Regions from separate parts of the Sphingopyxis sp. SCN 67-31 genome, predicted to be linked through region 2. Evidence: riboswitches for the same ligand, from Rfam matches in the RefSeq annotation. Region 2 holds a riboswitch; the other holds the start of a gene.
The links. Region 2 has a riboswitch for glycine ahead of gcvT (glycine cleavage system aminomethyltransferase GcvT). Riboswitches for the same ligand answer to the same signal wherever they lie in the genome.
Positions count from the first base shown of each region.

Region 1 (10,486 bases), on a different contig from region 2:
CCCCAGAATCGCGCAATCGTCGCGGCCGACCATCGCGCGCAGCATCGCGAACACATCCTCGGCGCCGAAGTCGATGTCGGCATCGACGAACAGCAGGTGGGTGCAGTCGCTTTCCGCGAAGATCGCAGCGAGCATGTCGCGCGCGCGCGTCACCGACGGCTGGTAGAGGATGAACTCGAACCGCACCGTCAGGCCGATCGCCTGCGCCCGCAACGCAAGGTCGAGCAGCGCGCGGACATAGCTACCCTGCGCCCCGTCATAGATGGGCGTCGCCACCATCAGGCGGCAATTGGCAAGCGCAGGGTCCGTCATGGTCTTGCGGCCTTTCCCCCTCCCGCGACCGGAAGGGGTTTGCGATCACAGATCGGCGATGAAATCCTTGTACGCCTGCGCATTCATCAGCCCGTCGAGCTGGCTCTTGTCGCTGAGCGTCATGCGAAAGAACCAGCCTTCGCCTTCGGGATCCGAATTGACGAGCGCGGGGTCCTCCTCGAGCTGGCCGTTGCCTTCGGTGACGGTGCCATCGACGGGCGCGTAGACGTCGCTCGCCGCCTTCACCGATTCGACCACCGCGGCGTCGCCGCCCTTCGACAGTTCGGCGCCGGTGTCGGGAACCTCGACGAAGACGATATCGCCGAGCTGGCCCTGCGCGAAGTCGGTGATGCCGACCGTCGCGACATCGCCATCGACATCGATCCATTCATGCTCTTCGGTATAAAAACGCGGCATCGATCAGCCTCCCTGTTTGCGCACGTAACGATGTGGAACGAAGGGCATCGGCGTCACCGTCACGGCGACGCGCTTGCCGCGGACTTCGGCGGCGAGCGCCGTGCCGGGCTCGGACAGGCCGGTGGGCACATAGCCCATCGCGATCGGGGCGCCGACGCTCGGCGCAAAACCGCCCGAGGTGACGACGCCGACTTCGCTGTTGCCGTCGAAAATCTTGGCGCCCTCGCGCACCGGCATCTTGCCATCGACAGTCAGGCCGACGCGCTTGCGCGGGCTGCCGTCGGCAAGATGGCCGAGGATGCGCGCGGCGCCCGGAAAGCCGCCTTCTTCGCGGCGGCGCTTGCTGATCGCAAAGGCCAGATCGCCCTCGACGGGGTCGATGCCCTCGTCAAGGTCATGGCCGTAGAGCGGCAATCCCGCTTCGAGCCGCAGCGAATCGCGCGCGCCGAGGCCGATCGGCTTTACCGCCTCCTGCGCGCACAGCGCATCGGCGATGGCCGAGACGTCGCTCGCCGGCACGGAAATTTCGAACCCGTCTTCTCCGGTATAGCCCGAACGGCTGATCCCCAGCCGCACGTCGCCCCACAGATAGGGGCCGGCCTGCATGAAGACGAGGCGGTCGACGGGAAGAATATCGGGGAATTCGGGAACCACGCCAAGCGCCGTCAGCGCGGCCGCGGCCTTTGGCCCCTGCAGCGCGAGCAGCGCCTGTTCGTCGAGCAGGTTCATCTCGATCTCGTCGGGCAGATGTTCGCGCAGATGCGCGATGTCGTCCCACTTCACCGCGCCGTTGACGACCATGTAGAGGCCATGCCCCGTATCGGTGATCATCAGATCGTCGAGGATGCCGCCATCGTCGGCGAGCAGCAGCGAGTAGCGCATCCGCCCCGGCTTCAACGCCGAAATATCGCCCGGAACCAGCGCCTCGAGCGCTTCGGCGGCGCCTTCGCCGCTGAACACGAGCTGCCCCATGTGGCTGACGTCGAACAGACCCGCATTGTCGCGCGTCCACAGATGTTCGGCCATGATGCCGTCATACTGGATCGGCATGTGATAGCCGGCGAATTCGACCATCCGCGCGCCCCTTGCACGGTGCCAGGCGTCGAGCGGCAGCGATTCGATCGCGACCGTTTCGCCCATTTCTTCGGTTTCGCTCATATCGGCCTCCCGTCGTTGACATGACGCGGCGCGGCCCGATGCCGTTCCTTCGCCATGCCCCCTCTGTCACGGGAACCTGAGAGTTTTCGTCCATGCGCCCGCGATGACGGGCCGGCATGGAGTTACCCCTTCGGTGGTCCGGGCGACGCCCGAACGCTTTCCAGAGTGTCCGTTCCAGCCGCGCGGTCCGTTGACCTGAGAGTTTCCGGGGCGGTTGCTCCTTCGGTGGCGACGGCCGGTTTCCCTGCCCCCGCGCTCTCCCGCGTGGCCGGTCGAATCTCTTGGAGAGGCTCGACAGACGCCTGAGCCTTGGCGCTCGCCTTCGGCAGAGTCAATCGGCGAGCTGTTGCATCGCGTCATTTTCGTGGACGAACTGTCCGGGCGCCGCCAGCGACGCCGCCGCCACGATCGCGCGCGCCACCGTTTCGGCCGGAATCGAGCGATAGCGGCGCAGCGATCCGTGCAACAGCGCGTCGGTGAGCGGCGCGGCAAGCATCGCCAGCCCCTCGCCAATCCGCGTCGGCCCCCGCCGGTCGCCGGTGAGCAGGCCGGGGCGCATCAGGTCGAGCCGCAGGAAATTCAGCGCGCGCAGCGCCTCCTCCACCTCACCCTTCGTCCGCAGATAGAAATTGGCGCTATGCGCCGCCGCGCCGACGCTGCTGACCGCGATCATGTGCGCCGTACCCGCCGCCTTCGCCGCATGGGCGCAGGCGAGCAACAGATCATGATCGACCGCGCGAAACGCGTCCTGCGACCCCGCCTGGCGGATCGTCGTGCCGAGGCAGGAGATCAATATCCCGGGGCGCTCCGCCGCGATGATCTCGGCCCATTCGCCCGGATCGGCGGTCACGGCGCGGTGGCTGGCCCCCGCCTCGACCGGACGGCGCGCCAGCAAGGTCAGTGGCAGGGCATGGCCGCAGCGGGCAACCGCCTGTCCGACAAGCCCCGTCGCTCCGATCAGAAGCGCGCGGGGCGCGGCATCAGACATGCGCCAGCGCCTCGGGCACCGCGGCACGCCCGTTTATCTCGGCAAAGCGATCGATCGCGAATCGGTCGGTCATCCCGGCAATATAGTCGCCGATGTGGCGCACCGTCGCCCCGTCCGTATCGGGCAGCCGCGATGCCCATTCCTCGCCCATCAGCGCAGGGTCAGTCTGATAGGCCGCAAACAGCCCCGACACGACGGTGCGCGCCGCGTCGGCGGCGGCGATCTGCGACGGATGGTGATAGAGGTTCGCATACATGAAGCGTTTGAGATCGCGTTCCTGCCGCGCCAGCGTTTCCGAAAAGCCGCCGAGCGTGCGGCCCGCCGCGCGCACTTCCGCCACGCTCTCCACCCCCGCATCGGCAACATTGGCCTTGGTCGCGGCGATCACGTCGTTGACCATCACGCCGATCTGGTCGCGCACCAGTTCGCGCAGCAACCGGTCGCGCGGCGCGCCCGGAAAGCGGCCTTCGACGAGGTGGAAATTGTCGGCGACGAAGGGTTGCGCCATCAACTGGTCGATCGTCAGCAATCCCGCGCGCAGGCCGTCGTCGATATCGTGATTGTCGTACGCGATGTCGTCGGCGACCGCCGCCACCTGCGCCTCCAGGCTGGCGTGGCTCGTCAGGTCGAGCGGAAATTCGGCGTCGATTTCCGCCAATGCCCAGCCGGGGTGCCGCACCGGACCATTGTGCTTCGCCAGCCCCTCCAGCGTTTCCCACGTCAGATTGATGCCATCGAAGCGCGGATAGGGACATTCGAGCCGCGCGAGCGTGCGCAGCGTGTGCCCATTATGATCGAACCCGCCATGCGCCATCATCGCCGCTTTCAGCGCGTCCTCGCCCGCATGGCCGAAGGGCGGGTGACCGATGTCATGGGCAAGGCACAAGGCCTCGGTCAGATCTTCGTTCAGCCCCAGCGCCCGGGCGATACCGCGACCAATCTGCGCGACTTCGATGCTGTGCGTCAGCCGGACGCGATAATGGTCGCCGTCGGGCGCCACGAAGACCTGCGTCTTGTGACGCAGCCGGCGGAAGGCGATCGAATGGATGATGCGGTCGCGGTCGCGCTGAAAGGCATCGCGCGGCCCGCGCACGACGCGGCCCGGTTCGTCGTGGCGGCGTCCGCGTGTCGCCCTGGGGTCGCTCGCACAGGCCGACAACGTCATTTGAAGAGATCGACCTCCTGCCCCGCATCGCTAGTGAAGACGAAGCCATCGCCGCCCGCCTTCTTATATTGCGCGAGCCAGTCGGCAGCCGCCTTCTTGTCCTTGAACGGCCCCACGAGCAGGCGGCGGGTGCGGCCCCATTCGGTCGAGCCGCCATCCTTGCCCTTGAACAGCGCGGCATTCTTTTTGGCGAAGCGGTTGAAATCGAAGGCGAGCGCCTTCTGGTTCGACCCCGCCGCGACTTGCACCCAGATGCGCGAGGGATTGGCCTTTTTCTTCGCGGCCTCTTCCTTCGCCTTGGCGTCGGCCTCTGCCTTGGCCTTGGCCGCGGCTTCTTCCTTTTCGCGCTTTGCCGCTTCGGCGGCATCTGCCTTGCGCTTGTCCTCGACCAGCTTGGCAAGCGTATCGGCGCCGACCGCGCCGCTGGTGCGCTCAAGCTCCTCGGGCGGAATCTCGATCGAGCTGACGATCTGCGCCAACGAGGCGAGCGGAGCCGCAGCACTGGGCGCTGGCGTGGTCGTCGCCGACGGCGGCGCAGCGGCAGCGGCCGGCGGCTGGCCGACATCGCTCAGCGAGAAGCCCGGACCGACCGGACCGGCACCGCTGTTTACCGCGACGCCCACCGGTTGGGCCGCCGCTGGCGCCGGTGTCGGCGCGGGAGGCTTCGCTGCCGGGACGGACGGCGTATCGGCACGGCGCACCGGCACGGCGGCCGGCGGCTGCCCCACGGTCGGCGCGGGTGTCGGCGCTGGCGTGGGCGCAGGTGTCGGTGTCGGCGTCGGCTTCAGGGTCGGCTTCGGGGTCGGTCGCGTCGCCGGTGGCGGTGTGGCGGTGGCCACCTGCACCGGCTTGTCCTTGTCGCCGCGCCGTTTGCTGGGCGTCGAAGTCGGGGACGAGGCGGGCGTCGGGGCTGGAGCCGCCGCAGCCACCTGCACGGGCTTGCGCACCGGGCCAAGTTCACCGGCCGGGAAGCGCCCGAAATGCGCGGCGGCGGCCTGCTGCGCCGGATTGAGCCGGTCCATCTGGGTCAGATAGGGCAAAATGCTCTGCGCCAGTAGCGCCGGCATCGTCGCCTTGACGATCTCGGTCGCCTCGTCGTTGCGGCCGTTGATCGCGAGGATCATCGCGCGCGACCGCCATGCGGCACGGTCCTGGGTGCGAAGCTGCGGCGTGAGGAGCTGAATCGCGCGGTCTGGCTGCCCCGTGATGCCGAGCGAGATCGCATAGCGGCGGATCACTTCGTCGCTCGGCGCGATCGACAGGGCGAGTTGATAATCGCGCTGCGCCGCATCCTGCTGGCCAAGCAAATCGCGCGCAAGCCCGCGGTCGGCAAGGAACAGCCGCTCGGGCGCACCGAGAAGCTGCGCCTCGCCGAAATAGTCGAGCGCCCGCGATGGCTTTTCGAGATGGAGCATCGCCGACCCGAGCGCCGCCTTGACCGCGCCGTCGCGCGGACTCGCCTGCTCGGCACGGGTCAGAAACCCGAGCGCGGCGCGATAATCCTCCAGCTCGATCGAGGCGCGTCCGGCATCAAGCAGCGCGGCGCTGTCGGTGGCGTTCGAGGCGAGCCGAGCGATCGCCGACGACAGCATCGTCCGCGCGGCGGTGCGTTTTTCCATCGCCGCCTTGGTGGCCGCATCGGGCGGCGTCACCTGAAATGCATGCGCCGCTGCGAAGGGTGCAGCGGACAGGAACAGCAGGCCGAGCGCGCCGACATGAAGTCGAACGCGCCGCGGCCCCGCCGTCAATTTGGATCGCCGCATGGGCAAATCATCCCGTGTTCGGGCCGCCTGCCCATCGGGCGGCCGCGATGAACCCTGTTACTGGTTGTTCTGACGGCCCAGGAAGCGCGGAATATCGACCCCGTCTTCCTTGTCGCCTTCTTCGGCAGGGGTCGAACCGCCACGCGACAGGCGCGACATGCGTTCGAACAAGGTGCCGCCACCGATCGGCCGCGCAGGCTCGGCCGCGGGGGCCGGGTCGGCAGCCGGCGCGGGCGCCGGTTCGGGTGCATCGAGTACGAGCTCGTCGCTGGTATCGTCATAGGTCGCGGCGACCTGCGACAATTCCATCGGCTCTTCCTCGGCCGGCGCCGGTGCTTCGGCCGCGGGAGCATCGCCCAGCGAGAAGCCCGGTGCGGGGTCGGTGTCGACCTCGGGTTCCGCAGCTTCGACCGGCGCTTCCACAGCCGCCGCCTCGACCGGCTCCTCGGCAAAGGGCGCCGGCGCCGGGCTGCGCGCGGGGGCGAAGGAGAAGCTGCGCGCCGCCGGTGCGGCCGGAGCCGCCGCATCACCCGAACCGTCGATGCCGGTCGCGACGACCGATACGCGAATCTTGCCTTCCAGCCCTTCGTTGAAGGCGCTGCCCCAGATGATGTTGGCGTCGGGATCGACGAGTTCGCGAATATGGTTCGCCGCTTCGTCGACTTCCATCAGGCGCATGTCTTCGCCGCCGGTGATCGAAATGATGACGCCCTTCGCGCCCGCCATCGACACGCCGTCGAGCAGCGGGTTGGCGATCGCCTTTTGCGCGGCTTCGAGCGCGCGGCCGTCGCCTTCGGCTTCGCCGGTGCCCATCATCGCCTTGCCCATTTCGCGCATCACGCTGCGCACGTCGGCAAAGTCGAGGTTGATGAGGCCGGGCATGACCATCAGGTCGGTGATGCCGCGCACGCCCTGCTGGAGCACTTCATCCGCCATGGTGAAGGCTTCCTTGAAGGTCGTGTTCGGGTTGGCGACCAGGAAGAGATTCTGGTTGGGAATGACGATCAGCGTGTCGACATGGTCCTGAAGCTCGGCAATGCCGGCTTCGGCCGACCGCATGCGGCGGTTGCCCTCGAAGGTGAAGGGCTTGGTCACGACGCCGACGGTCAGGATACCGCGGTCGCGGGCCGCCTTGGCGATGACCGGAGCCGCACCGGTGCCCGTGCCGCCGCCCATGCCGGCCGCGACGAAGCACATATGCGCGCCGTTCAGCGCCTCTTCGACCTGCGCAATGCTTTCCTCGGCCGCCGCCCGGCCGACTTCGGGACGCGAACCCGCACCCAGACCCTGGGTGATCTGCGTTCCGAGCTGGATGCGACGCTCCGCCGGCGAGGCGTTGAGCGCCTGCGCGTCGGTGTTGGCGACGACGAAATCGACGCCCTCGACCTTCGCCGCGATCATGTTCGCGATGGCATTGCCCCCCGCGCCGCCGACGCCGATCACGGCGATACGCGGCTTCAGTTCATCGACCTGCGGCGGGCCAATATTGATGCTCATCAACCAATCTCCCTGTAGCGGCGGACCAACGCCGCTTCCCTCACCTTGCGACCCATTCGGGCGGTAGTCCGGCCGCCCGTCATTGATTTATCGCATTGCACTATTGTGACGCCGGAATCACCCAAAAAATTAACCTTTCGCGCAACCGCGCGTCAGAAACTGCTCTTCAGCGCGGTGATAAGTCGGTTGATGATCGACGACCCCTTGGGACGGTACACATCCTGCGCCATCGTGGGCAGGTCGCGCAGATCCACGGGATCGGATGCGGCATAAAGAACCAGACCGGCAAGCGTCGCGAAAGCCGGTCCCGAATGGGCATCGGGCAAGCCGTGCAAGCCGCGCGGTCGCCCGACGCGCGCCGCCCGGCCGAGTGCGATCTGGGTATAATCGGCGATGCCTTTCAGATCGGCGCCGCCGCCGACGAGCACGACCTGACGGCCGATCGGGCCGACGAAGTGAAGATCCTTCAGCGTCCGTCCGATGTCGCCCATCATCTGGTCGAGCCGCTGACGGATGACCGAGATCAGCTGCGCGCGCGTGATGCGCGGCGCATCGCTGCCCGCGGGCGCGCCGGGATCGAGTTCGATCAAATCATTGTTGTCGCGCGGGCTGGCCGAGGCCGAGCCGTAGAAGCTCTGCAGCCGCTGCGCCTGGCTGCGCCGGATACCGAAGGCCGAGGCGATGTCGTCGGTGATGTCGCTCGCCCCGAACGGCAGCGAAACCATCTCGACGAGCATTCCGCCTGCATAGAGCGACACCGTCGTCACTGCCGCGCCGAGTTCGACCAGCGCCACGCCAAGGTCGCGTTCTTCTTCCGACAGGCAGGCGAGCCCCGCCGCGATCGGCGAGGCGACCACCGCATTGACGTCGAGATGCGCCTGCCGCACCGCGGCTTCCAGATTTCGTACCGGGGCGCCGTCGGCCATGATGATGTGGATGTCGACGCCCAGCCGGTCGGCGTGCAGCCCGATCGGATTCTTGACGCCGGTCAGCCCGTCGAGCGTGTAGAGCGCCGGCTGCGCGTGCAGGATCATCCGCCCTTCGGGATCGATCCCCGCACGCCCGGCGGCGAGCAGATCGTCAATATCTTCCTGTTCGATGCGGTGACCGCCCAATTCGCTCTCGATCGGGGCGACGTCGCTCAAGAGGCTGCCCGCCGAGAAGCTGACCCAGACGTCGTCGATATTGAGACCCGCGATACGCTCGGCCTGTTCGATCGCCTCGCGCACGATATGCTCGGTCTGCTCCATGTCGGCGACATAGCCGCGCTGGACGCCGCGGCTTTCGCGCTGGCCGGTGCCGAGCACGTGCAACTGCCCGTCGGCAGTCTGGCCCGCGATGAGCGCACAGACCTTCCACGACCCGACATCGAGCGCGGTGATAATCTTTTCGATGCGCGGCGGCGCCATCGCTTCTATCCCTCGTTCGCCTGACCCGCCGACACCGCGTCGGCGGCGGCACGCGCGTCGTCGATCTTCGACGGCGCCACCTGCCCTTCGTGCGGCATGCGTAGCACGAAACGGCTGGGATCGCGCATGTCGAAACGCAGGATACCGCGGCCAAGGAGGCGGTTTGCCCCGTCCATGTGCGCGAATTTCGCGAGCGCCGCCTTCGCTTCGGCATCGCCTTCGGGCAGCGACAGCGTTTCGCCGCTGCGGAAGCGCAGATCCCAGCGGCGGTTGCCGACCCAGGTCGCGCCCGCGAGCAGTTCCTTTAGCGAACTGGCCTCGGCGAGCAGCGCGTCGAGATCCTGCGCACGCCGATTGGCATTGGGGCCGATGACGAGCGGCAGGTCGGGCATGGTCGCGACCGTCACGGGTTCCAGGACGACCCCGCTGTCGTCGATCAGCGACAGTCGGCCGTCATTCTGCCAGATCGCTGCCGGGGTGCGCTCGACGATATCGACGACCAGCGTATCGGGCAGGCGGCGCGACACGCGCGCATCCTTGATCCAGCCATACTGCATCAGGTCGCGGCGCACATCGTCAAGCTCGACCGCGGCCATCGAGCGGTCCTTCTGCGCCAGCGCGATATCATAAACCTTCAGCCGGTCGATGCGATCGGCACCGACCACTTCGACCTTCTTTACCTGAAATCCGGCGCGTCCGACCGCCTGCGCCCACTCTTCGTGGATTTTCGCGGTCACGCCCGTCACCTCGGCACCGAGCACCAGCACGCCCGCCAGGCCGATACCGATCGTCCAGTTGGCGACGCGCTGAAGCTGCGCCGGGCTGATCGGCAAGGCGTTGATGACCATGTTGAGGCGCGACTGCTTGACCGACCGGCGCCTTTTGGGCGCGCGCGACGGACGGCGCGGCGGCGCCTTCGCGCGTTTGATCCTGGTGCTGCTCATGCTCCGCTGCTCATGCCAATGCTTCCCCCACGATGCGTTCGACGAGTTCGGCATAGTCCATGCCGATGGCGCGCGCCTGTTCCGGCACGAGGCTGAGCGGTGTCATCCCCGGCTGCGTATTGACCTCGAGCAGGAAAATACCCGCAAGCCCATGCTCGTCGTCCCAGCGAAAATCGGAACGCGACGCGCCCTTGCAGCCGAGCAGGCGATGCGCCTCGACCGCCAGATGCTTCATCCGCTGCGCAACGTCGGCGGGGACATCGGCAGGACAGACATGTTCGGTCAGACCGTCGGTATATTTGGCGTCATAGTCGTAGAATCCCGACTTCACGCGCAGTTCGGTGACACCGAGCGCCTCATCGCCGAGTACCGCGACGGTCAGTTCGCGCCCCTTGATGAAAGGCTCGGCGAGCAGCCGGTCGAACTCCTGCCACGGCCCCACAGCTTCGCGCGCAATGGGGTTGCCGTAGTTGCTATCGTCCTTGACGATCGCGACGCCGACCGACGATCCTTCGTTGACGGGTTTCAGGACATAGGGGCGCGGCAGAGGATCGGCTGAAAACAGGCTTTCACTGTCGACCATCGTCCCCGTCGGCATGGGAATACCATGCGGCACCAGCGCCTGTTTCGTCAATTCCTTGTCGATCGCGATAACCGACGTGACGAGCCCGCTGTGGGTGTATTTGAGGCCCATGAGGTCGAGCATGCCCTGCACGGTGCCGTCCTCGCCCGGAACGCCGTGGAGTGCGTTGAAGACGACATCGGGCCGCGCTTCGGCAAGCCGCTGCGCTACATCGCGGCCCATGTCGATGCGCGTGACCCTGTGCCCACGG
Region 1 is NZ_MEFH01000107.1:1,294-11,779, reverse strand. Features, by position in the region: partial or broken gene ABS88_RS19850 (hypothetical protein) at 1-312, opposite strand, end outside; gene gcvH (glycine cleavage system protein GcvH) at 358-729, opposite strand; gene gcvT (glycine cleavage system aminomethyltransferase GcvT) at 733-1,887, opposite strand; glycine riboswitch at 1,941-2,060, opposite strand; glycine riboswitch at 2,061-2,160, opposite strand; gene ABS88_RS19835 (NAD(P)H-binding protein) at 2,219-2,875, opposite strand; gene ABS88_RS19830 (deoxyguanosinetriphosphate triphosphohydrolase) at 2,868-4,040, opposite strand; gene ABS88_RS19825 (SPOR domain-containing protein) at 4,037-5,803, opposite strand; gene ftsZ (cell division protein FtsZ) at 5,861-7,300, opposite strand; gene ftsA (cell division protein FtsA) at 7,453-8,709, opposite strand; gene ABS88_RS19810 (cell division protein FtsQ/DivIB) at 8,715-9,653, opposite strand; gene ABS88_RS19805 (D-alanine--D-alanine ligase) at 9,664-10,486, opposite strand, start outside.
Region 1: it holds a riboswitch for glycine, as region 2 does, so the genes downstream of both, gcvT (glycine cleavage system aminomethyltransferase GcvT) here and gcvT (glycine cleavage system aminomethyltransferase GcvT) in region 2, are expected to answer to the same signal.

Region 2 (12,449 bases):
ACAGCGCGGCCATTTGGCGCTCGACCGCCAGTTCGCTCGCATGCATCGGCAGGCCGGGGATCGGACCGGAAAGCCGCGCCTCGGCGGGTACGTCGGCGAACAGATCATCGATCGACGCGGCGCCGACTGCGGCAAGCATTTCCTTGCGGTCGTCGGGAGTGAGCGGAAGGTAGCGCATTTCACTGTCTCCCCCCTCCTGCAAGCGGGAGGGGCTGGGGGTGGGCATAGCCGCAGAGGTGATCCCATCGTTCGGGCCCACCCCGCTGCGACTAGCGAGCAAGCTCGCAAGTCTCGCTGCCCCTCCCGCAAGCGGGAGGGGGCGATTCCGATCTAAAGACTATCGCAGAAGGTCTTGTATTCCTTGGCGTCCATCAACCCGTCGAGCTGGCTCTTGTCGCCGAGCGTCATGCGGAAGAACCAGCCTTCGCCCTCGGGGTCGGTATTGACCAGTGCCGGGTCCTCCTCGAGTTGGCCATTGCCTTCGGTGACGGTGCCGTCGACGGGGGCATAGACGTCGCTTGCCGCCTTCACCGATTCGACGACCGCGGCGTCGCCGCCCTTGGTCAGTTCGGCGCCCGCATCGGGCACCTCGACGAAGACGATATCGCCGAGTTGGCCCTGCGCGAAATCGGTGATGCCGACCGTCGCGACATCGCCGTCGACGTCGATCCATTCATGTTCCTCGGTGAAATAACGCGGCATCGATCAGGCTCCCTGCTTGCGGACATAGTTATGCGGAACGAAGGGGGTCGCGGCGACGACGACGGGCACGCGCTTTCCGCGCACCTCCGCCGCGAGCGCGGTACCGGGTTCGGCGAGGCCTGTCGGGACATAGGCCATCGCGATCGGCGCGCCGACGCTGGGGGCAAAGCCGCCCGAGGTCACGATGCCGACCTCGACATTGCCGTCGAACAGCTTCGCGCCTTCGCGCACCGGCAGCTTTCCATCGACCGTCAGGCCGACGCGCTTGCGCGGCGCGCCATCGGCCAGATGGCCGAGGATGCGCGCGGCACCGGGGAAATTGGCCTCCTCGCGGCGGCGTTTGCTGATCGCGAAGGCCAGATCGCCCTCGATCGGATCGGTCGCCGGGTCGAGATCGTGGCCATAGAGCGGCAGCCCCGCCTCCAGCCGCAGCGAATCGCGCGCGCCGAGGCCGATCGGCTTCACTTCCTCCATCGCGCACAGCGCGTCGGCGAAGGGCGTGAGCGCCTCGTTCGGCAGCGCGATTTCGAAGCCGTCTTCGCCGGTATAGCCCGAACGGCTGAGCGCAATCGCGTGCCCCTGCCACGTCGCCCGCGCCGTCTGCATGAAGACGAGCTCCGTCACTTCCGGCACCAGCCGCGCGAGCGCCGTCGCGGCCTTTGGTCCCTGCAAGGCGAGCAGGCCATAATCCTCGTTGTGGTTGAGCGTCACGGCGTCGGGGAGATTCTCGCGCAGATAGGCAATGTCATCCCATTTGACCGCGCCGTTGACGACGATGCCCAGCCGGTCGCCCTCGTTGGTGATCATCAGGTCGTCGAGGATGCCGCCATCCTCCGCCAGCAGCAGCGAATAGCGCATGCGGCCGGGCTTGAGCCCCGCGATGTCGCCGGGGACGAGCGCTTCGAGCGCGACGACGACGCCCTCGCCCTCCAGACTGATCTGGCCCATGTGGCTGACGTCGAACAGGCCGGCGTGCTCGCGCGTCCACAGATGTTCGGCCATGATGCCTTCATACTGGATCGGCATCCAGTAGCCGGCGAATTCGACCATTCGCGCACCCTTCGCGCGGTGCCAGGCGTCGAGCGGCAGCGTCGCGGTTTCCACCGCTTCCTCGGCCGGCAATTCGGTGTCGGTCATAACAGTCTCCCGCGTTGACATGGCGAACGCACGGCCCGGTGCCGCGGTTTCCGCCATGCCCCCTCTGTCACGGGAACCTGAGAGTTTTCCTCCATGCGATCATGGAGTTACCCCTTCGGTGGTCGGGCGCGAGCCGCGACGCTTTCCAGAGTGTCCAGTCCGGCTGCGCGGTCCCTTGACCTGAGAGTTTCCGGGGCGGTTGCTCCTTCGGTGGCGGTGCAGTCGCCTGCCCCGCGCTCTCCCGCGCGGCCGGTCGAATCCCCTGCGGGGAGCCGACAGACGCGCGAGCCTTGGCTGCGCGCCCGCGCGGAGTCAATCGAAGAACGACGCATGATTCCGCACCCTCGTCACCCCGGATCAAATCGGCCCATATGCCCTTCCCGGCAAGCAAGGTTCGTGCCCCTGTCGAAGCCGGGGTCAGATGAGGTTGCGCGGCCCCGCGTGGACCCCGGCTTTCGCCGGGGAACGGCTCGTTCGAAAAGGGGTGACGAGGAAGAGAGGCGCGTCAGATCAAAGCCCGGATCGCGTCGTTTTCATGGACATGCACGCCGGACTCCCCCTGCCCCGAAAGCCGCACGATCGCACGCGCGACAGTCGCCGCGGGGATCGAGCGATAGCGGCGCAGCATGCCATGGAGCAGCGCGTTGGTGAAAGGCGCGGCCATCATAGCGATCCCCTCGCCGAGCCGTGGCGCCCCTTCGCGTGTGCCCGTCAGCAGGCCGGGGCGAAGAATATCGAGACGCACGAAATCGAGCGCGCGCAAGTCCGCCTCCATCTCACCCTTGGTGCGCAGGTAGAAATTGCGACTCTTCGCCGAGGCGCCGACCGAGCTGACGACGATCATCTGGCGGGCGCCGCCCAGCCGCGCACCGCGCGCCGCGGCGAGCACCAGGTCGTGATCGACCGCGCGAAACGCCGCCTGCGATCCTGCCTGCCGGATCGTCGTGCCGAGGCAGCAGATCAGGGTCGCCGGCCGTTCGGCGGCGATGATATCGGCCCAGCGTTCCAGCGGCGCGACGAGCGCGTGCCCATCCGGCGCCCCATCGACCGCGCGCCGCGCGAGGATGGTCAGCGGGCGGTCGTCCATCGCCGCGACCACCCCACGTCCGACGAGACCGGTCGCACCGATCAGCAAGATGTCAGGGGATGCCATGGCCGAAGCTTAGCGGCGCGGGCGCGGTTGGCAATGCGGCGGGTGTATGTTTCGCGCAGAGACGCAGAGGCCGCGGAGATGAGGTGGAAGAGGATTCACGCGGAGGCGCGGAGGCGTGGAGAGATTTTGCGCCCTCCCCCTCCCCATGTCGTTCCCGCGAAAGCGGGGATCCAGTTGCGACGCTGGCGATCCAACGCTGCCGCGCCGTTTATTCTTTTCGCTGGATTCCCGCTTTCGCGGGAATGACAAAGGGGAGTGGCGCCGAGCGAGGATGAGGAAGCGGAAGATGCGTTTACGCACCCTCTCTTCTTTCTCCGCGCCCTCGCGTGAGCCAGAACTCTGCGTGCTCCGCGCCTCTACGCGAATCTCATCCCAACGCCGCGCCGGTCAGGCGTGCGCCAGCGCCTCGGGCACCGCGTCCCGGCCGAAAATCTCCGCAAAGCGGTCGATGGCGAAGCGGTCGGTCATCCCGGCGATATAGTCACCGATATGACGCACCGTCGCACCGTCGCCTTCGGGCAGGCGCGATCCCCAATCCTCCCCCATCAGGCGCGGATCGGCCGCATAGGCTTCGAATAGCCGCGACACGACCTCCTTCGCTCCCGCTGCCGCCGCGATCTGCGAGGGGTGATGGTAGAGGTTCGCATACATGAAGCGCTTGAGGTCGCGTTCCTGCCGCGCCAGATCGTCCGAGAAATCGCCGAGGGTCCGGCCCGCGGCGCGGACCTCGGCGACGCTCGCGACACCGGAGGCAGTGACATTGGCCCCGGTCGCGGCGATCACGTCGTTGACCATCACCCCGATCTGGTCGCGCACCAGCTCACGCAGCAGCCGGTCGCGCGGCGCGCCGGGAAAGCGCTTCTCGACCGCACGATAATTGGCGGCCACGAAGGGCTGCGCCATCAACTGGTCGAGCGTCAGCAGACCGGCGCGCAGCCCGTCGTCGATGTCGTGATTGTCATAGGCGATGTCGTCGGCCACCGCGGCGACCTGCGCCTCCAGGCTGGCATGGCTGGACAGGTCGAGCGGGAATTCGGCATCGATCTCGGCCAGCGCCCATCCCGGATGGCGCACCGGGCCGTTGTGCTTGGCCAGTCCCTCGAGCGTTTCCCACGTCAGGTTGAGCCCGTCGAAGCGCGGATAGGGGCATTCGATCCGCGCCAGCGTGCGCAGCGTGTGGCCGTTGTGGTCGAACCCGCCGTGCGCCCGCATCGCATCCTTCAGCGCGGCCTCCCCCGCATGGCCGAAAGGCGGATGCCCGATATCGTGCGCGAGGCACAGCGCCTCGGTCAGATCCTCGTTGAGGCCGAGCGCGCGCGCGATGCCGCGACCGATCTGCGCCACCTCTATGCTGTGGGTCAGGCGGACGCGGTAATGATCGCCGTCGGGGGCGACGAACACCTGCGTCTTGTGGCGCAGGCGGCGGAAGGCGATCGAGTGGATGACGCGGTCGCGGTCGCGCTGAAAGGCGTCGCGCGGGCCGCGCACGCCGTGCCCCGGCTCCGCATGTAGGCGGCCGCGCGTGCGCGCAGGGTCGCTCGCGCACATCGCCAGCGTCATTTCACGGGATCGACGGTCTCGCCCGCCTCGCTGTTGAACAGGAAGCCGTCGCCGCCCGCCTTCTTGTAGTCGGCGAGCCAGTCCTGCGCCGCCTTCTTGCTAGCGAAGGGACCGACGAGCAGGCGGCGCGTCCGGCCCCATTCGGCGGTGGCGCCCGCCTTGCCCTTGAAGAGATCGGCGTTCTTCTTCGCGAAACGGTTGTAGTCGAAGGCCAGCGCCTTTTCGTTGGCGCCGGTGGCGATCTGGACCCACAGGCGTGCGGGGTTCGCCTTTTTCTTCGCCGCTTCCTCCTTCGCCTTGGCGTCGGCTTCGGCCTTTGCCTTGGCAGCCGCCTCTTCCTTCTCGCGCTTCGCGGCCTCGGCGGCCTCGGCCTTGCGTTTCTCCGCCTGGAGCATCGCGAGCGTGTCGGCACCGATCGCATTGTCGGGCCGCGCCAGTTCCTCGGGCGGAATCTCGATCGAACCGATGATGGCGGCGAGCGATGCGAGCGGCGCCGCGGCGGTCGGCTTCGCCACGGCCGCGGCGGGATCGGGCGGCGGCGCGGCGGCGATGGCGGGCGCGGCCGATGGCGAAGACGGAACGGCGGCGCCCGGCGACGGCGCACCGCTGCCACCGACCGAGAAGCCGGGGCCGACCGGCCCCGACGCATGGTTGACCGCGACGCCGATCGGCGCTGTGCTGTTCGTGGGCGGCGGAACGGACTGCGCGGGAGCGGGCGACGGAGCCTGCTGTGTGGACGGGAGCGCGGGCTTGCGTTCCGCTGGGGTCGGGGTCGATGCCGCGGAGGTAGCCGGCGGCGTGGCTCGCGGCTGCGGCCGGGTGTCGGGAGACGTCGTGGCGAGCGCCGGAACCCGCCGCGCGGGCGAAGGGGCGGCAGCACTGGCACGCCCGCGTTCGGACCGCTGGCCGCTGGCCGGGCGCCGCGCATCGACAGGCGCCGAAACGGGCGCAGGCGTCGGCGCGGGGGTCGCCGCCGCCATCTGCACCGGCTTGCGGCGCGGACCGAGTTCGCCCGAAGGGAAGCGGCCGAAATGCGCCGCCGCCGCCTGCTGCGCAGGGTTGAGCCGGTCGAGTTGGGTTAGGTAGGGGAGGATGTTTTGCGCGAGTTGTGGCGGCATCGTCGCGTTGACGATGTCGGTCGCTTCCTTGTCGCGGCCGTTCATTGCGAGGATCATCGCGCGGACCCGCCAGGCGCCGCGGTCCTGCGCGCGCAGTTGCGGCGTCAGCATCTCCACCGCCCGGTCGGGATCGCCGCTGATCCCCAGCGACAGCGCATAGCGGCGCGTGACCTCTTCATTCGGGCCGAGCGACAGCGCGAGTTGATAGTCGCGCTGCGCCGCATCCTGCTGGCCGAGCAGGTCGCGCGCGAGCCCGCGATCAGCGAGGAACAGGCGTTCGGGCGCGCCCAGCAACTGCGCCTCCCCGAAATAGTCGAGCGCGCGGGTCGGATTCTCCATGCGGACCATCGTCGATCCGAGCGCCGCCTTCACCGCCCCGTCGCGCGGATTCGCCTTTTCCGCGCGGACGAGAAAGCCGAGCGCGGCGCGATAATCCTCGAGATCGATCGAGGCGCGGCCGGCATCGAGCAGCGCACCGGGATCGGACCCGTTCGCCGCAATGCGGGGGATCGCCGACGACAGCAGGGTGCGCGCCGCGGTCCGCTTCTCCATCGCCGCTTTGGTCGCCGCGTCGGGCTGGCTCGCCTGCAACGCCATGGCCGGCCCCGCCGCCGCCGTTCCCAACAGCAGCAGCGTGGCGAAAGCCGTGGCGCGGCGGCGTGCACGTCCCGACCCGGAAGGTGCTCCAGCCGTCAATTTCGATCGCCACATGGGCAAAGTCATCCCGATCTACGGTCCGCCCCTGCCCGTCGCAGCGGCCGCTCGATAAACCCCGTTACTGGTTGTTCTGCCGCCCCAGGAAGCGCGGGATATCGACCCCGTCCTCCTTCTTCGCGGCATCGGCATCGGATGATGCCACGCCGCGCGACAGGCGCGACATGCGCTCGAACAGCGTTCCGCCGCCGATCGGACGCGCCGGGCTTTCGCCCGCCGGTGCGGCGTCGGGTGCGGGCGCCGCCGGGGCGGGCCGATAATCCGCCTCAGGCGTCGCGGCGGGTTCGCCGAGCACCAGTTCGCCGGTGGTGTCGTCATAGGTCGCGGCAACCTGCGAAAGCTCCATCGGCTCTTCCTCGGCCGGCGCGGGCGCAGAGGCCGGCGCGGTTTCGGCCGCCGGTGCATCGCTGATCGAAAAGCCGGGCTGCGGATCGCTGTCGGCATCGACCGCCGGTTCCGCGGCGGGCGCTTCCTCGACGGGGCGTTCCTCGACCAGCGGCTCGATCGCTTCCTCCGCCACCGGCGCGGGCGCCGCGGCGCGGCCCGGCTGGAAGGAGAAGCTGCGTGCCGCGAGCGCGGGCGCCGCCGCACTGTCGCCGGTCCCGTCGATGCCGGTCGCGACGACCGACACGCGGATCTTGCCTTCGAGCGCTTCGTTGAAGGCGCTGCCCCAGATGATGTTGGCGTCGGGATCGACCAGCTCGCGGATATGGTTCGCGGCCTCGTCGACTTCCATCAGGCGCATGTCCTCGCCGCCGACGATCGACACGATCACGCCCTTCGCGCCCGCCATCGACACGCCGTCGAGCAGCGGGTTGGCGATCGCCTTCTGCGCCGCCTCCAGCGCGCGGCCGTCGCCTTCGGCCTCGCCGGTGCCCATCATCGCCTTGCCCATCTCGCGCATCACGCTGCGCACGTCGGCGAAGTCGAGGTTGATCAGGCCGGGCATGACCATCAGGTCGGTGATGCCGCGCACGCCCTGCTGGAGCACCTCGTCCGCCATCGAGAAGGCTTCCTTGAAGGTCGTGTTGGGGTTCGCGACCAGGAAGAGATTCTGGTTGGGGATGACGATCAGCGTGTCGACATGTTCCTGCAGCTCGGCGATGCCCGCCTCTGCCGACCGCATGCGGCGCTGACCTTCGAAGGTGAAGGGCTTGGTGACGACGCCGACGGTCAGGATGCCGCGGTCGCGCGCCGCCTTCGCGATCACCGGCGCGGCGCCGGTGCCGGTGCCGCCGCCCATGCCCGCCGCGACGAAGCACATGTGCGCGCCGTTCAGCGCCTCTTCGACCTGGCTGATGCTTTCCTCTGCCGCCGCGCGGCCGACCTCGGGCCGCGAGCCCGCGCCCAGTCCCTGCGTGATCTGGGTGCCGAGCTGGATGCGCCGTTCGGCCGGCGAGGCGTTGAGCGCCTGCGCGTCGGTGTTGGCGACGATGAAATCGACCCCCTCGACCCGCGCCGCGATCATGTTGGCGATGGCATTGCCCCCTGCGCCGCCGACGCCGATCACGGCGATCCGCGGCTTCAGCTCGTCGACCTGCGGCGGGCCAATATCGATGCTCATCAAACAATCTCCCTGCAGCGGCGAACCCCTGCCGCCAGCCTCACCATGCGACCCAACGGGCGGTGGTCCCGCCGCCCGGATTCAAGGATGCGGACCCGTCTATGCCATGTTCGAGGTTTACCACAGACAGGGCCGCACTTAAGTCCCCGCATTGCACTATTGTGACGCCGGAATCACCCAAAAAATTAACCTTTCACGTTCGCTGCGATCAAAAGCTGCTTTTGAGCGCAGCCATCAACCGCTGGAGGATGCCGGCGCCCTTCGGGCGATAGATATCCTGCGCCATCATCGGCAGGTCGCGCAGGTCGACGGGGTCCGACGCGGCATAGAGAACCAGACCCGCCAGCGTCGCGAAAGCCGGTCCCGAGTGGGCATCGGGCAGGCCGTGCAAGCCGCGCGGCCGTCCGATGCGCGCGGCGCGGCCGAGCGCGCTCTGGGTATAGTCGGCGATGCCCTTGAGGTCGGCGCCGCCGCCGACCAGCACGACCTGCCGGCCCACCGGGCCGACGAAATGCAGGTCCTTGAGCGTCCGGCCGATCTCCCCCATCATCGTGTCAAGCCGCTGGCGGATCACCGCGACGAGCTGCGCGCGGGTGATGCGCGGCGATTCGCCGCCCGCGGGGGCGCCGGGATCGAGTTCGATCACCTCGTTATTGTCGCGCGGGCTGGCGGACGCGGAGCCGTAGAAGCTCTGGAGCCGCTGCGCCTGGCTGCGGCGGATGCCGAAGGCGGAGGCGATGTCGTCGGTGATGTCGCTGGCGCCGAAGGGCAGCGACGCCATCTCGACGAGCATCCCCCCGGCATAGAGCGACACGGTCGTCACCGACGCGCCGAGTTCGACGAGCGCGACGCCGAGGTCGCGTTCCTCGTCCGACAGGCAGGCGAGCCCGGCCGCGATCGGCGCGGCGACCACGGCGTTGACGTCGAGATGCGCCTGCCGCACCGCGACCTCCAGATTCCGCACCGGCGCGCCGTCGGCCATGATGATGTGGATGTCGACCCCCAGCCGGTCGGCGTGGAGCCCGATCGGGTTCTTGACCCCGGCGAGCCCGTCGAGCGTGTAGAGCGCGGGCTGCGCGTGCAGGATCATCCGCCCTTCCGGGTCGATGCCGGCGCGGCCCGCGGCGAGCAGGTCGTCGACATCCTCCTGTTCGATGCGGTGGCCGCCGAGTTCGCTCTCGATCGGCGCGACGTCGCTGATCAGGCAGCCGGCGGAGAAGGATACCCACACATCGTCGATGTTGAGTCCCGCGATGCGCTCGGCCTGCTCGATCGCCTCGCGCACGACATGCTCGGTCTGCTCCATGTCGGCGACATAGCCGCGCTGGACGCCGCGGCTCTCGCGCTGTCCGGTGCCGAGGACGTGCAGCTGGCCGTCGGCGGTCTGTCCCGCGATCAGCGCGCAGACCTTCCACGACCCGACATCGAGCGCGGTGATGATCTTTTCGATGCGCGGCGGCGCCATCGTCCTACCCCTCGTTCGCGGTGCTCGCCGCGACGGCATCGGCGGCCGCGCGCGCGGCGTCGAGCTTCGCGGGCGCCACCTGCCCCTCGTGCGGCAGGCGTAGCACGAAACGGCTGGGATCGCGCATGTCGAAGCGCAGGATGCCGCGGCCGAGCAGCCGGTTGGCGCCGTCCATATGCGCGAATTTGGCGAGCGCGCGCTTCGCCTCCGTCTCGCCTTCGGGCAGCGACAGCGTCTCGCCGCTGCGGAACCGCAGGTCCCAGCGGCGGTTGCCGACCCAGGTCGCGCCCGCCAGCAGTTCCTTGAGGCTGCTCGCCTCTGCCAGCAGCCGGTCGAGGTCCTGCGCGCGGCGGTTGGCGCTGGGGCCGATGACCAGCGGCAGGTCGGGCATGGTCGCGACCGAAACGGGTTCGAGGACGACGCCCTTTTCGTCGATCAGCGACAGGCGGCCCGCATTCTGCCAGATCGCGGCGGGGGAGCGCTCGACGATATCGACGACCAGCGTATCGGGCAGCCGCCGCGACACGCGCGCATCCTTGATCCAGCCATATTGCATCAGGTCGTGGCGCACCCCCTCCAGATCGACCGCCGCCATCGAGCGATCCTTCTGTGCGAGCGCGATGTCATAGACTTTCAGCCGGTCGATGCGGTCGGCGCCGACGACCTCGACCTTGCGCACCTGGAACCCCGCGCGGCCGACCGCCTGCGCCCATTCCTCCTGCACCTTTGCCGTGACCCCCGTCGCATGGGCGGCAAGTCCGGCGACCGCGAACAGGCTGAGGCCGATCGTCCAGTTGGCGATCCGCTGAAGCGTCGCGGGCCGCACCGGCAGCGCGTTGATGATCGCGTCGAGGCGCGAGGTCTGGACCCGCCTGCGCTTGCGCGGCGCCCGGACCGGGCGGCGCGGCGGGGCCTTGGCGCGCTTGATCCGCGTGCTGCTCACAGGGCGTCCTCCACGATGCGTTCGACCAGCTCGGCATAGTCGATGCCGATCGCCCGCGCCTGTTCGGGCACGAGGCTGAGCGGCGTCATGCCGGGCTGGGTGTTGACCTCGAGCAGATAGATGCCCGCCAGGCCATGTTCGTCGTCCCAGCGGAAATCCGAGCGCGACGCCCCCTTGCAGCCGAGGATGCGATGCGCCTGGAGTGCCAGGTCCTTCATCCGCTGCGCCACCTCTTCGGGCACGTCGGCGGGGCAGACATGCTGGGTCAGGCCGTCGGTATATTTGGCGTCATAATCGTAGAAGCCCGATTTCACGCGCAGTTCGGTGACGCCGAGCGCTTCGTCGCGCAGCACCGCGACGGTCAGTTCGCGCCCCTTGATGAAAGGTTCGGCCAGCAGCCGGTCGAACGCCTGCCACGGCCCCACGGCGTCGCGCGCGATCGGGTTGCCGTAATTGCTGTCGTCCCTGACGATGGCGACCCCGACCGACGAGCCTTCGTTGACGGGCTTCAGCACATAGGGACGCGGCAGCGGGTCGATGGAAAAGAGGCTTTCGCTGTCGACCATGGTCCCCGCCGGCATCGGAACGCCATGCGGCACCAGCGCCTGTTTCGTCAATTCCTTGTCGATCGCGATCACCGAGGTGACGAGGCCGCTGTGGGTGTATTTCAGGCCCATCAGGTCGAGCATGCCCTGCACCGTCCCGTCCTCGCCCGGCACGCCGTGGAGCGCGTTGAACACGACGTCGGGATTCGCCTCTGCCAGCCGCTGCGCGACGTCGCGGCCCATGTCGATGCGCGTCACCCGGTGCCCGCGCGATTCGAGCGCGTCGGCGATGCCCTTGCCGCTCATCAGCGACACCTCGCGCTCGGCGGACCAGCCGCCCATCAGCACGGCGACATGCCAGGGGCCACGAGTCATCGGAAAGTCCTCCCCGCTTGCGGGGAGGTGGCAGGCGCGAAGCGGCTGACGGAGGGAGCTATCGCGGCCCGCCGACGCTGTTTGAGGACGCCAGCCCCCTCCACCGCTTTGCGGTCCCCCTCCCCGCAAGCGGGGAGGATTTTGATTGCCACGCTCACGTCTCCACTCCCACGCGCTGAATCTCCCATTGCAGGTCTATGCCGCTGTTCGCCTTCACCCGGCGGCGCACCTCTTCGCCCAGCGCCTCGATGTCGGCGCTGGTCGCGGTGCCGGTGTTGATGAGGAAATTGGTGTGCTTTTCGCTGACCTGCGCGCCGCCGACCGTGAGCCCGCGGCAGCCGGCCGCGTCGACGAGCTGCCACGCCTTGTGCCCCTCGGGATTCTTGAAGGTCGAGCCGCCGGTGCGCGAACGCAGCGGCTGCGACGCCTCGCGGCTCGCCGATATGCGGTCCATCTCGGCCTGGATCGCCCGCGGGTCGCCGGGGCGGCCGCGAAAGGTCGCGCCGATCACCACCGCGCCCGCGGGCAAGGCGCTGTGGCGATAGCTGTAGCCGAGGTCGGCGAGCGGCAGGGTGCGGCGCTCGCCGGAGCGCAGCACGACCTCGGCCTCGACCAATATGTCCTTGACCTCGCTGCCGTATGCGCCGCCGTTCATGCGCACGAAGCCGCCGACGGTGCCGGGGATCGAGCGCAGGAATTCGAGCCCCGCGATGCCGGCGTCGCGCGCGGTCGAGGAGACGAGGATGCCCGAGGCGCCGCCGCCGCAGCGCAGCGTCGTCGCATCGACCGCCGCGACCGTCGCGAACGCCTTGCCCAGCCGCACGACGACGCCGGGGAAGCCGCCGTCGCGGACGATCAGGTTCGAGCCGAGTCCGAGCGCCATGACGGGGATCGCGGGGTCGAGATCCCGCAGGAAGGCGGACAGGTCGTCGGCATCCTTCGGCTCGAACAGCCAGCCGGCGGGACCGCCCGCCTTGAACCAGACGAGCGGCGCCAGCGGGGCATCGGGGGTGAGCTTGCCGCGGACATTCCCAAATGCCGTTTGCCCTGAGCCTGTCGAAGGGCCGATCTTCCCTTTTTCCTCCGCACGAGAAAAGGACTGTCCTTCGACAGGCTCAGGACGAACGGCTTTGGGATCGGACGTCATGCCTGCCCCTCCACCGCCGCCGCCAG
Region 2 is NZ_MEFH01000076.1:18,679-31,127, forward strand. Features, by position in the region: gene gcvPA (aminomethyl-transferring glycine dehydrogenase subunit GcvPA) at 1-178, opposite strand, end outside; gene gcvH (glycine cleavage system protein GcvH) at 331-702, opposite strand; gene gcvT (glycine cleavage system aminomethyltransferase GcvT) at 706-1,839, opposite strand; glycine riboswitch at 1,894-1,997, opposite strand; glycine riboswitch at 1,998-2,093, opposite strand; gene ABS88_RS16060 (Rossmann-fold NAD(P)-binding domain-containing protein) at 2,345-2,992, opposite strand; gene ABS88_RS16065 (deoxyguanosinetriphosphate triphosphohydrolase) at 3,380-4,552, opposite strand; gene ABS88_RS16070 (SPOR domain-containing protein) at 4,549-6,366, opposite strand; gene ftsZ (cell division protein FtsZ) at 6,446-7,948, opposite strand; gene ftsA (cell division protein FtsA) at 8,157-9,413, opposite strand; gene ABS88_RS16085 (cell division protein FtsQ/DivIB) at 9,418-10,356, opposite strand; gene ABS88_RS16090 (D-alanine--D-alanine ligase) at 10,353-11,276, opposite strand; gene murB (UDP-N-acetylmuramate dehydrogenase) at 11,431-12,423, opposite strand; gene murC (UDP-N-acetylmuramate--L-alanine ligase) at 12,420-12,449, opposite strand, start outside.